Regions from separate parts of the Klebsiella sp. GFKo11 genome, predicted to be linked through region 3. Evidence: predicted binding sites of a transcription regulator. Region 3 holds the regulator's gene; each other region holds the start of a gene.
The links. The regulator CRP, encoded in region 3, controls carbon source genes, mostly activating them, when cyclic AMP is high. The targets are predictions, from matches to a motif close to ATGTGANNNNNNTCACAT.
Positions count from the first base shown of each region.

Region 1: a site for CRP is predicted at 1,319-1,336, ahead of pth (aminoacyl-tRNA hydrolase). Genes of this name have one in related genera too.
Region 2: a site for CRP is predicted at 1,597-1,614, ahead of epd (erythrose-4-phosphate dehydrogenase). Genes of this name have one in related genera too.
Region 4: a site for CRP is predicted at 1,288-1,305, ahead of garD (galactarate dehydratase). Genes of this name have one in related genera too.

Region 1 is NZ_CM151369.1:2,576,703-2,579,914, reverse strand. Features, by position in the region: gene AC07P6_RS12410 (MerR family transcriptional regulator) at 1-812, opposite strand, end outside; gene ychH (stress-induced protein YchH) at 1,017-1,292, opposite strand; gene pth (aminoacyl-tRNA hydrolase) at 1,565-2,149, shown strand; gene ychF (redox-regulated ATPase YchF) at 2,267-3,212, shown strand, end outside.
Region 2 is NZ_CM151369.1:929,443-932,654, forward strand. Features, by position in the region: gene glpX (class II fructose-bisphosphatase) at 1-158, shown strand, start outside; gene AC07P6_RS04490 (MltR family transcriptional regulator) at 174-683, shown strand; gene AC07P6_RS04495 (nucleoside/nucleotide kinase family protein) at 680-1,396, shown strand; partial or broken gene AC07P6_RS04500 (prohibitin family protein) at 1,444-1,533, opposite strand; gene epd (erythrose-4-phosphate dehydrogenase) at 1,808-2,827, shown strand; gene pgk (phosphoglycerate kinase) at 2,879-3,212, shown strand, end outside.
Region 3 is NZ_CM151369.1:524,428-527,639, reverse strand. Features, by position in the region: gene AC07P6_RS02395 (YheU family protein) at 1-137, shown strand, start outside; gene AC07P6_RS02390 (phosphoribulokinase) at 174-1,043, shown strand; gene AC07P6_RS02385 (OsmC family protein) at 1,099-1,503, opposite strand; gene crp (cAMP-activated global transcriptional regulator CRP) at 1,808-2,440, shown strand; gene AC07P6_RS02375 (YccS/YhfK family putative transporter) at 2,492-3,212, shown strand, end outside.
Region 4 is NZ_CM151369.1:731,475-734,686, reverse strand. Features, by position in the region: gene AC07P6_RS03535 (MFS transporter) at 1-1,017, opposite strand, end outside; gene garD (galactarate dehydratase) at 1,411-2,982, shown strand; gene AC07P6_RS03525 (sugar kinase) at 3,037-3,212, opposite strand, start outside.

The sequences.
Region 1 (3,212 bases), 2.1 Mb from region 3:
CACGCATAATGCAGTTCCGCCACTAACGCCGGCCATTCCATCAGCCGATCGAAATAGTGCTGCCGGGTGAACGCCAGCTCCTCGGCGTTCAGATAGCGCGCCCAGATCTCCAGTTTACTTTCCGCAAAAGCGTGAGTGATAAAGTCAATAATCTGCGGGGTAACGCCGGTTTGTTCGCACATCTGTGGTTCGGCGGCAAGCATTTCATTCAGCCGGGTCAAAAATTCAGGTCGTCCAGCGGTATCCTGCTCTAACTGTTCCATCCAGCGGGTCGCCAGACTCATCGCCTGAGGGGCATCTGCCGGGCATTGCTTGCGCATTAATCCCTGAACTTCATTAACCAGCGCCCGCCAGGCTTGATTACGTTGCTCATCCTGCTCCGCGAACGGCAGCACCTGTAGTTCCTGTTGACTAAACCAGCGATCGTACATTTTCATTAGCTCCAGCATCTGTAGCCAGGACTCCAGATCGGGGTCACTTCCCCCGTCTAACTCATCGCGCAGCAGCGCCAGCCGTTCGCGTAGCGTTGAGATGGTTTGTAGCTGCCGATCAAGAGTGGTTATCTGCTTGGCCAGCAGGTCAGACAGCGAGAAAGCATCCCTGGCGAGATAGTCCTTAATAGTGGCGAGTTCCAGCCCGGCCTGAGCCAACACCTTGATCGTATGCAGCCGCTGAACGGCCGCCAGATTGTATAGCCGGTAACCCGCCGCGCTTCTGGCCGAAGGGGTCAGCAATCCTGTTTGTTCATAGTGATGTAGCGTGCGAACGGTTATTCCGGCACGCTTCGCCAGTTCTCCCACCTGAATTAACATGACTGCTCCTTTCGTTTACCAGTGACGCCACACTGCTGTCTGACGTTACGTCAGGGTCAAGTGCTAAGTATACGAATTTGGATCGCGCCGTAATATTCGAAAAGGGTAACGAAAGGGAAATTTAGACGACAATAGAGGGATAGCCTGCCCAGGCTATGATAGAACGCACCAGCCGTACTGAACGGCTGGTGGAATGGAATTCACTCAGCTGTGGCGATGCTGATCGCGGTGGCAGCGTTTGTCGTAATGACGAACCCACCAGTATCTGTCGCTGACCTGTTCATGGCCGCCGATACGCGCACCTGCCAGCCACAGAACCGCGCCGACAAAAATGCTTAAGATTGCGCCATGCGCAAAAAACTGCGGCAGGTCAAGCTGCGGAAGCTGGTTTAGAATAGAGTAACCAACGCCGACAACCATGACGACCAACCCCAACCCCATCAGCACATTACCGAGTAACGAAGCGTTTCTGCGTTTCATATGTCACCTCCGGAACCTTGGGTTGCATGGGAATATCCCCAAATCTTGTAGGTATAGTATAGACAATGACCAATAAAGCGATTGCGTGGACGATCACATAAGCGAACATCAAACCAACAAAAGTTTACAAATAACCTACTGAACTACATCAAATTCTAATTGTTCAAACCCGAAACCATCATGACATGCAGCGTTTCGCTGGCAGAATTTTGTCAACCGCGCGCGCAGACAGTACACTACGCGCCAGAGAACGACCCACTCAGGATAGAAAAGTGACCATAAAATTGATTGTCGGCCTGGCCAATCCCGGCGCTGAATACGCCGCGACCCGACATAACGCCGGTGCCTGGTATGTAGATTTATTAGCTGAGCGCAACCGCGCACCGCTGCGCGAAGAGAGCAAATTCTTCGGCTACACCTCACGGATTAACCTTGCTGGTGAAGATGTTCGTCTGCTGGTACCCACCACCTTTATGAATCTTAGCGGTAAAGCCGTATCGGCTATGGCAACCTTCTTTCGCATCAATCCAGATGAAATTCTGGTGGCCCATGATGAGCTCGACCTGCCGCCCGGCGTAGCTAAATTCAAACTTGGCGGCGGCCATGGCGGCCATAATGGCCTGAAAGACATCATCAACAAACTGGGTAATAACCCGAACTTTCACCGCTTACGTGTGGGAATCGGTCATCCGGGCGATAAAAATAAAGTTATCGGTTTTGTTTTGGGGAAACCGCCCGTTAGCGAACAGAAACTCATTGATGAAGCTGTTGACGAAGCGGTGCGTTGTACCGAAGTTTGGCTGAAAGAGGGTCTCACCAAAGCAACCAACCGATTACACGCTTTTAAAGCGCAATAACCGGTCGACGTGCGGAATTTTTGCCGCGCACGGTGTATAATAGGCAAAGCTATTTACTTTTCTACAATCTGCTCACTGTAACAGGTTGATTATCCAAAGATTAAGGTGATTTAAATCATGGGATTCAAATGCGGTATCGTCGGTTTGCCCAACGTCGGCAAATCCACCCTGTTCAATGCGCTCACCAAAGCGGGTATTGAAGCGGCCAACTTCCCCTTCTGTACCATCGAGCCGAACACCGGTGTCGTTCCGATGCCCGATCCGCGTCTGGACAAACTGGCTGAAATCGTCAAACCGCAGCGTATTCTGCCAACCACCATGGAATTCGTCGATATCGCAGGTCTGGTAAAAGGCGCGTCTAAAGGCGAAGGTCTGGGTAACCAGTTTCTGACCAACATTCGTGAAACCGAAGCTATCGGTCACGTGGTGCGCTGCTTTGAAAACGACAACATTATCCACGTTAACAATAAAGTGGATCCGGCTGACGATATCGAAGTTATTAACACCGAACTGGCGCTGTCCGATCTGGACACCTGTGAGCGCGCCCTGCACCGCGTACAGAAAAAGGCCAAAGGCGGCGATAAAGACGCTAAAGCTGAACAGGCGGCTCTGGAAAAATGCCTGCCGCAGCTGGAAAACGCCGGTATGCTGCGTGCGCTGAAAAACCTGACCGAAGAAGACAAAGCAGCGATTAAATACCTGAGCTTCCTGACCCTGAAGCCAACCATGTATATCGCTAACGTCAACGAAGACGGTTTTGAGAATAACCCGTACCTCGATAAAGTGCGCGAAATCGCGGCTGCGGAAGGTTCTGTCGTGGTTGCCGTTTGCGCTGCTGTTGAATCCGATATCGCTGAACTCGACGATGCCGATCGCGAGGAGTTCATGGCTGAACTGGGAATTGAAGAACCGGGTCTGAACCGCGTTATCCGCGCTGGTTACGAACTGTTGAACCTGCAAACCTACTTCACCGCTGGCGTGAAAGAAGTTCGTGCGTGGACCATCCCAGTCGGTGCAACCGCACCGCAGGCGGCAGGTAAAATCCACACCGACTTCGAGAAAG
Region 2 (3,212 bases), 410 kb from region 3:
TGAGCCACCGCGATGTTCTGTTCGCTGCAACCGGCGTCACGGGTGGAGATCTGCTGCGTGGAATTCAACGCAGCGCGGGCGGAATTCGCACACAAACAATCCTAATCAGTGGCATAGACCAAACGTGTAATATAGTAGACTCTCTGCATTCCTGGTGATTTATCGAGAAACGAATGACGACGCTAACAGAAGATGACGTGCTGGAGCAATTGGACGCTCAGCAAGATTTACTCTCCTTTATGGCGACTGCAAATACCCTCTTGTTGCAGGCCATCAAGCGTTTTCTGCCCTCGTTGTTCGTTAATAATGATGAAGAGATCGTGGAATATGCAGTGAAGCCGTTACTCGCGCAAAGCGGCCCGCTTGACGATATTGATGTGGCGTTACGACTGATATATGCGCTGGGGAAAATGGACAAATGGCTCTATGCCGATATCACCCACTTTTCGCAGTTTTATCAGTATCTGACTGAACAATGCGATCTTCCCGGATTTGCGGACGAGTTGACCTGGGATTTTATTTGTAATGTAAATAGCATTACGAATAACACCGCATTATATGGCGCGTTGAAATCAATGAAGTTTGCTGATTTCTCTGCGTGGTCAGAAATTCGCTTCATTAATATGGTGAAAACCGCGCTGGCGTTGGCGATAACGACGATATTAAAGGAATTAACGCCGTGAATATAACGCTGAGTATTAATGGGCTGAATGTTGATGCCCGGTACAGTGATGACGAAATTGAGAACGTCCATAAACCTTTACTGCACCGTTTTACCCGATTACATGCTTTAACGCCGAACCGGCGGACCATTATTTTCCTCAGTGCGCCGCCAGGGACAGGGAAATCGACGCTCACGACGTTTTGGGAGTTTTTAGCGCGTCAGGACTCGCATTTGACACCCATCCAGACGCTACCGATGGACGGTTTTCATCGCTATAACACCTGGCTTGAAGAGCATGGGTTACGTAGCTCGAAAGGTGCACCGGAAACGTTCGATGTGACCAAGCTGGCGAAAAATCTTCGCCAGATTCGCGAGGGTGAGGGCGACTGGCCGCAATACGATCGGCAAAAACACGACCCGGTTGAAGCTGCCATTAATGTAAATGCCCCCGTTGTTATCGTTGAGGGCAACTGGCTGCTGCTGGATGATGAGCAGTGGCGTGTACTCGCGGAGTTTTGCGATTTTTCACTGTTTATTAAAGCGCCAGCCAACGCTTTGCGGGATAGGCTGGTTGGACGCAAGCTGGCCGGAGGCCTGTCGCAAGCTGAAGCCGAGGCGTTTTACGAGCGTACCGATGGTCCGAACGTTCGCCGTGTGCTCGAAAACAGCCGGGCTGCAAACCTGACGTTAGAGATGACGGCTGACGGTGCATATAAGATTGCCTGCCCTTGACTCAGGCGAGTGTTGCAAAAAGGGCCGCGATAACGGCCCTGTTTGTATTTAGTTGAGATAAAGGGAACAGTGCCGCCAGGAATCATGGTCTCCGGCAATTTACCATCCCAACGCTCCGCTGTGGTCAGAGCAACAAGACAAAAAGTCCGCTCGCATCGTCTTTGCTATTCGTTACTCGCGTTGCAACTATTCCTTTTAAAATGTGACGTAAGTCAGATAAATGGCTTCTTCAACTGGACAGTCATTCCTTTTATTCCTTGTTTCGCTTATTCTAGCTGAAGCGTTTCAGTCGTCTAAATGTTCGACAATTAATCAATCAGTCGCAGTTTGCGACAGGTAAGGTTTCCCTTAGAGCGTAGCTGCATTACTCTGTCAGCCACCTCATTTCATGGACAGCCTTGCAGGAGACCTATGACCATACGCATTGCGATTAATGGCTTCGGTCGCATCGGGCGTAACGTGGTTCGTGCTTTGTATGAATCCGGGCGTCGTGCGGAAATCACCGTGGTGGCAATCAATGAACTGGCGGATGCTGCCGGCATCGCTCATTTGTTGAAATATGACACCAGCCATGGGCGCTTTGCCTGGGATGTACGCCAGGAGAGAGAGCAGCTGTTTGTCGGCGATGATGCTATTCGCCTGCTGCATGAATCTTCCCTTGAGGCGTTGCCCTGGCGTGAGCTGGCGGTGGATGTGGTGCTTGATTGTACGGGCGTTTACGGCAGCCGTGAACATGGCGAAGCCCATCTTCAGGCTGGCGCGAAGAAAGTGCTCTTTTCACATCCTGGCGGCAACGATCTCGACGCGACGGTTGTTTTTGGCGTCAATCATGATGAACTGCGAGCCGAGCACCGTATCGTCTCCAACGCCTCCTGCACGACCAACTGCATTATTCCGGTCATTAAACTGTTAGATGATGCCTACGGCATAGAGTCAGGAACGGTAACGACGATCCACTCATCAATGAACGATCAGCAGGTCATTGATTCCTGGCATCCGGATTTGCGTCGTACTCGAGCAGCCAGTCAGTCGATTATCCCGGTTGATACTAAGCTTGCTGCGGGGATTACGCGTTTTTTCCCTCAGTTTAACGATCGTTTCGAAGCGATTGCGGTGCGTGTGCCGACCATTAATGTGACGGCTATCGACCTCAGCGTGACGGTGAAGAAACCAGTAAAAGCAAGTGAAGTCAACCAGTTGCTGCAAAAAGCAGCACAGGGTACATTTCATGGTATAGTTGACTATACGGAATTACCGTTAGTCTCGATAGATTTCAACCACGATCCGCATAGCGCCATTGTTGATGGTACGCAAACGCGGGTAAGCGGCGCGCATTTGATCAAAACGCTGGTCTGGTGCGATAACGAATGGGGCTTTGCTAACCGGATGCTCGACACCACGTTAGCGATGGCCGCACAAGGTTTCAGGTAAGGCGCGTAAGCGCTTGCAAAACTTTATCAAGAATCAACGAGAGGATTCACCATGTCTGTAATTAAGATGACCGATCTGGATCTTGCTGGTAAACGCGTTTTTATCCGTGCGGATCTGAACGTACCAGTTAAAGAAGGGAAAGTAACCAGCGATGCGCGTATCCGTGCCTCTCTGCCGACCATCGAACTGGCCCTGAAACAGGGTGCGAAAGTGATGGTAACTTCCCACCTGGGTCGTCCTACCGAAGGCGAGTACAACGAAGAATTCTCTCTGCTGCCGGTTGTTAACTACCTGAAAGACAAACTGTCTAACCCGGTACGTCTGGTTAAAGATTACCTGGACGGCGTTGAAGTGGCCGCTGGTGAACTGGTTGTTCTGGAAAACG
Region 3 (3,212 bases):
ATGGTGAGCATGAACGTTCGCTGGCGGATAAAGTCGCCGATGTCAAACAACAGCTGAAAAGCGGAGAAGCCGCGCTGGTGTGGTCAGAGCTGCACGAGACGGTCAATATTATGCCCCGCAAGCAGTTTCACGGCTAAGGCGGCATCACACTATCGTTTACCCTGGGAGTTGTTATGTCTGCCAAACATCCGGTGATTGCCGTCACGGGCTCTAGCGGCGCGGGAACCACGACCACCAGCCTTGCCTTTCGCAAAATCTTCGCCCAGCTAAATCTCCACGCCGCCGAAGTGGAAGGCGATAGCTTTCACCGCTACACCCGCCCGGAAATGGACATGGCGATCCGCAAAGCGCGAGATCAGGGCAAACACATCAGCTACTTCGGTCCCGAGGCTAACGATTTCGGCCTGCTGGAGCAGACTTTCAGAGAATACGGGCTGAACGGTACAGGTCAGTCACGCAAGTATTTACACACCTATGATGAAGCCGTGCCGTGGAATCAGGTTCCTGGCACCTTCACTCCCTGGCAGTCGCTGCCTGAACCCACTGACGTGCTGTTTTATGAAGGCCTGCACGGCGGAGTTGTCACGCCCCAGCACAACGTCGCTGACCATGTTGATCTGTTGGTTGGGGTTGTGCCGATCGTTAACCTGGAGTGGATCCAGAAGCTTATCCGCGATACCAGCGAACGCGGCCACTCTCGTGAAGCGGTGATGGATTCCGTCGTTCGCTCGATGGAAGATTACATCAACTTCATCACCCCGCAGTTTTCACGCACTCACCTCAACTTCCAGCGCGTACCTACGGTGGATACGTCCAATCCATTTGCAGCCAAAGCAATCCCATCGCTTGATGAAAGCTTTGTCGTTATCCATTTCCGCAACTTACAGAATATCGATTTCCCCTGGCTACTGGCGATGCTTCAGGGCTCGTTTATCTCGCATATGAACACGCTAGTGGTGCCGGGAGGGAAAATGGGGCTGGCCATGGAGCTCATCATGGCGCCATTGGTCGAGCGGCTAATGGAAGGCAGGAAAATCAATTAACAAAAAACCCCGGTAGCGCAGCGCATGCCGGGGCGACGAGTTCGCGCCGTTCGGCTTATCCCTCGATCACTTCATAAGAGTGAGTTATGTTTACCGCTTTCTCCAGCATCAGCGCCACCGAGCAATATTTTTCCGCCGATAGGTCAACTGCGCGAGAAACGGCAGCATCTTTCAGCTCTTTACCGGTCACGATAAAATGCAGATTGATATGGGTAAACAGACGCGGTGCTTCCTCGCGACGCTCAGAAGTCAGCTTAACTTCGCAGTTAGTGACGTTATGGCGTCCCTTCTGCAGGATAGAAACCACGTCAATTGCGCTACATCCGCCCGCCGCCATCAACACCATTTCCATCGGGCTAGGCGCTTTATCCCCGGAATTACCGTCCATCAGAATCTGGTGACCAGAAGCCGACTCACCAATGAAGGTTAACCCTTCAACCCATTTCACTCGCGCTTGCATAAATTTAACTCCAGGGCTGTAATTTTCCTGACAGATTACGCGCACATAACAATTCTCGCAACGGAAGGCGACCTAGGTCATGCTGAAGCGAGACACCAGGAGACACGCGGCGAAAGCTATGCTAAAACAATCGGGATGCTACAGTAATACATTGATGCACTGCATGTATGCTGAGGAGTTCACATTACAGGCTGCAGGAAATTTTCAGCCAGATTCCCAGGTATAGGGATTTAATACGATTGCATGCCCGGATGCCGTGTAGTGTCGGCATCTGGAGATAGCTTATAACAGAGGATAACCGCGCATGGTGCTTGGCAAACCGCAAACAGACCCTACCCTTGAATGGTTCTTGTCTCATTGCCACATTCATAAGTACCCCTCAAAGAGCACGCTGATCCACCAGGGTGAGAAAGCAGAAACGTTGTACTACATCGTTAAAGGCTCCGTGGCTGTACTCATCAAGGATGAAGAAGGTAAAGAGATGATCCTCTCTTACCTCAACCAGGGCGATTTCATCGGTGAATTAGGCCTGTTTGAAGAAGGTCAGGAACGTAGTGCATGGGTACGTGCGAAAACCGCATGTGAAGTGGCCGAAATCTCCTACAAAAAATTCCGTCAGTTGATCCAGGTTAACCCGGACATCCTGATGCGTCTCTCTTCGCAAATGGCACGTCGCCTGCAGGTTACGTCAGAGAAAGTCGGTAACCTCGCCTTCCTCGACGTGACGGGTCGTATCGCCCAGACGTTGCTGAACCTGGCAAAACAGCCTGATGCGATGACCCACCCGGACGGTATGCAAATTAAAATTACCCGTCAGGAAATCGGTCAGATCGTTGGATGCTCCCGCGAAACCGTTGGCCGTATCCTGAAAATGCTGGAAGATCAAAACCTGATCTCCGCGCACGGTAAAACTATCGTCGTCTACGGTACCCGTTAAGTCGGCAAAACGGCGTATTGCTATGCAATACGCCGTTTTTGTTTCCCCCTCATGTGGCGCAGGCTGATTTACCACCCGGAAGTCAACTACGCACTGCGGCAAACGCTGGTGTTGTGTCTGCCGGTCGCAATCGGACTTCTTCTCGGACATTTACAGCAGGGCTTACTGTTTTCCCTGGTACCAGCCTGTTGCAACATTGCCGGTCTGGACACACCACATAAGCGCTTCTTTAAACGCCTGATTATTGGCGGCTGCCTGTTTGCTGGCTGTAGCCTGATTGTCCAGCTCCTGCTGCAACGCGAGATCCCTCTACCACTGATTCTCACTGGTCTGGCGCTAATCCTTGGGGTGACTGCCGAAATCAGTTCACTGCACGCGCGACTACTGCCTGCTTCACTTATTGCCGCCATTTTTACCCTCAGCCTTGCGGGTAACATGCCGGTGTGGGAGCCACTGCTAATCTACGCGCTCGGCACCTTATGGTATGGCGTCTTTAACTGGTTCTGGTTTTGGCTATGGCGCGAACAACCGCTGCGCGAGTCACTGAGCCTGCTCTACCGCGAACTGGCTAACTATTGCGAGGCCAAATACAGCCTGCTGACCCAGCATACGGACCCGGCCACCTCGCTGCCGCCGCTACTTAACCGCCAGCAGAAAGTGGTTGATCTGATTACCCAGTGTTACCAGCAGATGCATATGCTGGCGGCCAATCAACGCAACGACCACAAACGTCTGTTGCGCGCTTTTCAGGTGGGGTTGGATTTACAGGAAC
Region 4 (3,212 bases), 210 kb from region 3:
AATAATCGTCGATGCCAGCAGCATACCCAGAACAATAGGTAGCTTACGTGCAAAGGTCAGCGTGCAACCGCGGCGAATCAAGTAGTCAGAGAACAGCCCACCCAGCACGCCACCGGCAAAACCGCACAGTGCCGGAATGGAAGCCACCATCCCCACTTTCAGAATCGACATCCCCTTATCTTGCACCAGGTAAATAGGGAACCAGGTGAGGAAGAACCAGGTAATAGTGTTTAAGAAGTACTGACCAAAAAAGATACCTAGCATCATTCGGCTGCTGAGCAACTGCTTGATGTAATCCAGTTTTGGACCTTTTGCAGCAGAGTCACCCGGCTTTTTATGGTCCATATCGACCACGGCACCGTTATCCGCAATAAATTTCAGTTCTTCTTTCGTCATCCGCGGATGGTCGGTTGGGTTGTGAACGAACTTAACCCACAGACCGGTCAGGACAAAACCAATCACACCCATGACGGTAAACACATGTTCCCAGCCCCAGGCAAAAGTCAGCCAGCCCAGCAACGGAGAGAACAGCGCCAGAGAAAAATATTGCGCGGAGTTAAAGATAGCGGATGCGGTACCGCGCTCTTTGGTCGGGAACCAGGCCGCAACGATACGGGCGTTTGCCGGGAAAGAAGGTGCTTCCGAGAAGCCCAGCATAAAACGCATGATAAACATTGAGACACCAGCCCAGGCTAGCGGGAATACATCCACAAAGCCTTGCAGGAAGGTAAACAGCGACCAGAAGAACAGGCTGTAGGTGTAGACCTTCTTCGAGCCAAATTTGTCCAGCAGCCAGCCGCCAGGAATTTGCATCAGCAAATAGGCCCAACCGAAAGCGGAGAAAATATAACCCATTGAGATTGCACTCAGGTGCAACTCTTTCGCCACTTCGGTACCGGCAATAGATAGCGTCGCACGGTCTGCATAGTTAATGGCAGTAACAATAAATATTATCAACAGAATTAAATATCGGGTTGGCATACCCTTTTTCTGCTCTATTGCAGCATCCACACTCATTTTATATTCCTCAGGTACGACACACCTTCCATCATTTATTACTGGTGTGATTTTAGTTATTTATAAATCGATCTTAGACACTGTCGATTTACTTATCCGACGCATTGCAAGCATGACTCAGTATAATCAGCTCACGGTATTTGATCACTGTGCATAAACCCCACAAAGAGATAACAAAAACCATTATAATTGTGCAAATGCAACAATCAGTGGGCGCTAATGCACAGTTCCAGTGATTTCCTTCTATACCTGACTCCCTCACGCAAAAATGAGTGATTTAGATCACATTTTTAAATCTAAACACCTGACATTCTTAATTCCACAAATCTGAGCATCAGAAATTGAATAACCGTTTTATTTTATTATTCGCACCTTGCTGGAGAATACTGGACAATGGCTGACATTGAAATTAGACAAGAATCGCCGACGGCGTTTTATATAAAAGTACACGAAACGGATAATGTGGCGATTATTGTTAACGATCGAGGTTTAACGGCCGGAACGCGTTTCCCTGATGGACTCACGCTCGTTGAACATATCCCGCAAGGCCATAAGGTCGCGTTGGTCGATATTCCCGCACACGGTGAAATCATCCGCTATGGCGAAGTGATTGGCTACGCGGTACGTGATATCGCGCAGGGTAGCTGGATTGATGAATCGCTGGTCGAGCTGCCGGAAGCGCCACCGCTCAACACCCTGCCGCTGGCGACCAAAGTTCCCGAGCCGCTGCCGCCGCTGGAAGGCTACACCTTCGAAGGGTATCGCAACGCAGACGGTAGCGTGGGGAGCAAAAACCTGCTCGGCATTAGCACCAGCGTGCACTGCGTGGCGGGTGTTGTAGATTACGTGGTTAAAATTATCGAACGCGATCTGCTGCCGAAATATCCCAACGTTGATGGCGTAGTCGGCCTGAATCACCTTTACGGCTGCGGCGTGGCGATTAACGCCCCGGCGGCGGTCGTGCCTATCCGTACCATTCACAACCTTGCGCTTAACCCGAATTTCGGCGGCGAAGTGATGGTAATTGGCCTCGGCTGTGAAAAACTTCAGCCAGAGCGTCTGCTGGAAGGTACCGATGATGTGAAAAGCATCCCGGTGGATAGCGCCAGTATCGTTAGCCTGCAAGACGAAAAGCACGTCGGTTTTAAATCGATGGTCGACGATATTCTGCAAGTTGCCGAGCGTCATCTGGAGAAACTGAACCAGCGCCAACGTGAAACCTGCCCGGCCTCCGAGCTGGTGGTCGGTATGCAGTGCGGCGGCAGCGATGCGTTTTCTGGCGTGACCGCCAACCCGGCAGTGGGCTATGCGTCCGACCTGCTGGTGCGCTGCGGCGCAACCGTGATGTTCTCCGAAGTGACCGAAGTGCGCGATGCAATCCATCTGCTGACGCCACGCGCCATCAACGAAGAAGTGGGTAAACGTCTGCTGGAAGAGATGGCCTGGTACGATAACTATCTCGATATGGGCAAAACCGACCGCAGCGCCAACCCTTCCCCAGGCAACAAGAAAGGCGGCCTGGCAAACGTGGTGGAAAAGGCGCTCGGTTCTATCGCTAAATCCGGTAAGAGCGCGATTGCCGAAGTACTTTCCCCGGGACAGCGTCCAACCAAACGCGGCCTGATTTACGCCGCAACGCCAGCCAGTGATTTTGTCTGCGGTACCCAGCAGGTGGCCTCTGGGATCACCGTGCAGGTGTTTACCACCGGTCGCGGGACGCCGTATGGCCTGGTAGCGGTGCCGGTCATTAAGATGGCAACGCGTACCGAACTGGCGAATCGTTGGTTTGACTTAATGGATATCAACGCCGGAACGATTGCGACCGGTGAAGAGACCATCGAAGAGGTGGGGCTGAAGCTGTTCGAGTTTATTCTTGATGTCGCCAGCGGCCGCAAGAAAACCTTCTCGGATCAGTGGGGATTACATAATCAGCTGGCGGTGTTTAACCCAGCGCCGGTGACGTGATCCGTTAACATCATTTATCCCGCTCGTTATTGCCTCGAGCGGGATAACTCATTCTCATCTCTGTTCGTTAAGAAACGCCTCTATCTGCGCCTTCGTCGAAGTCCCTTCCATCGGCCCACGCTGGGTAATCGCCAGAGAACCGCTGGCATTAGCCCATCTCAACGCTTCCTGCGGCGATGCGCCTGACAGAAACAGACTGACAAAGGTTGCACCGAAACAGTCACCCGCTC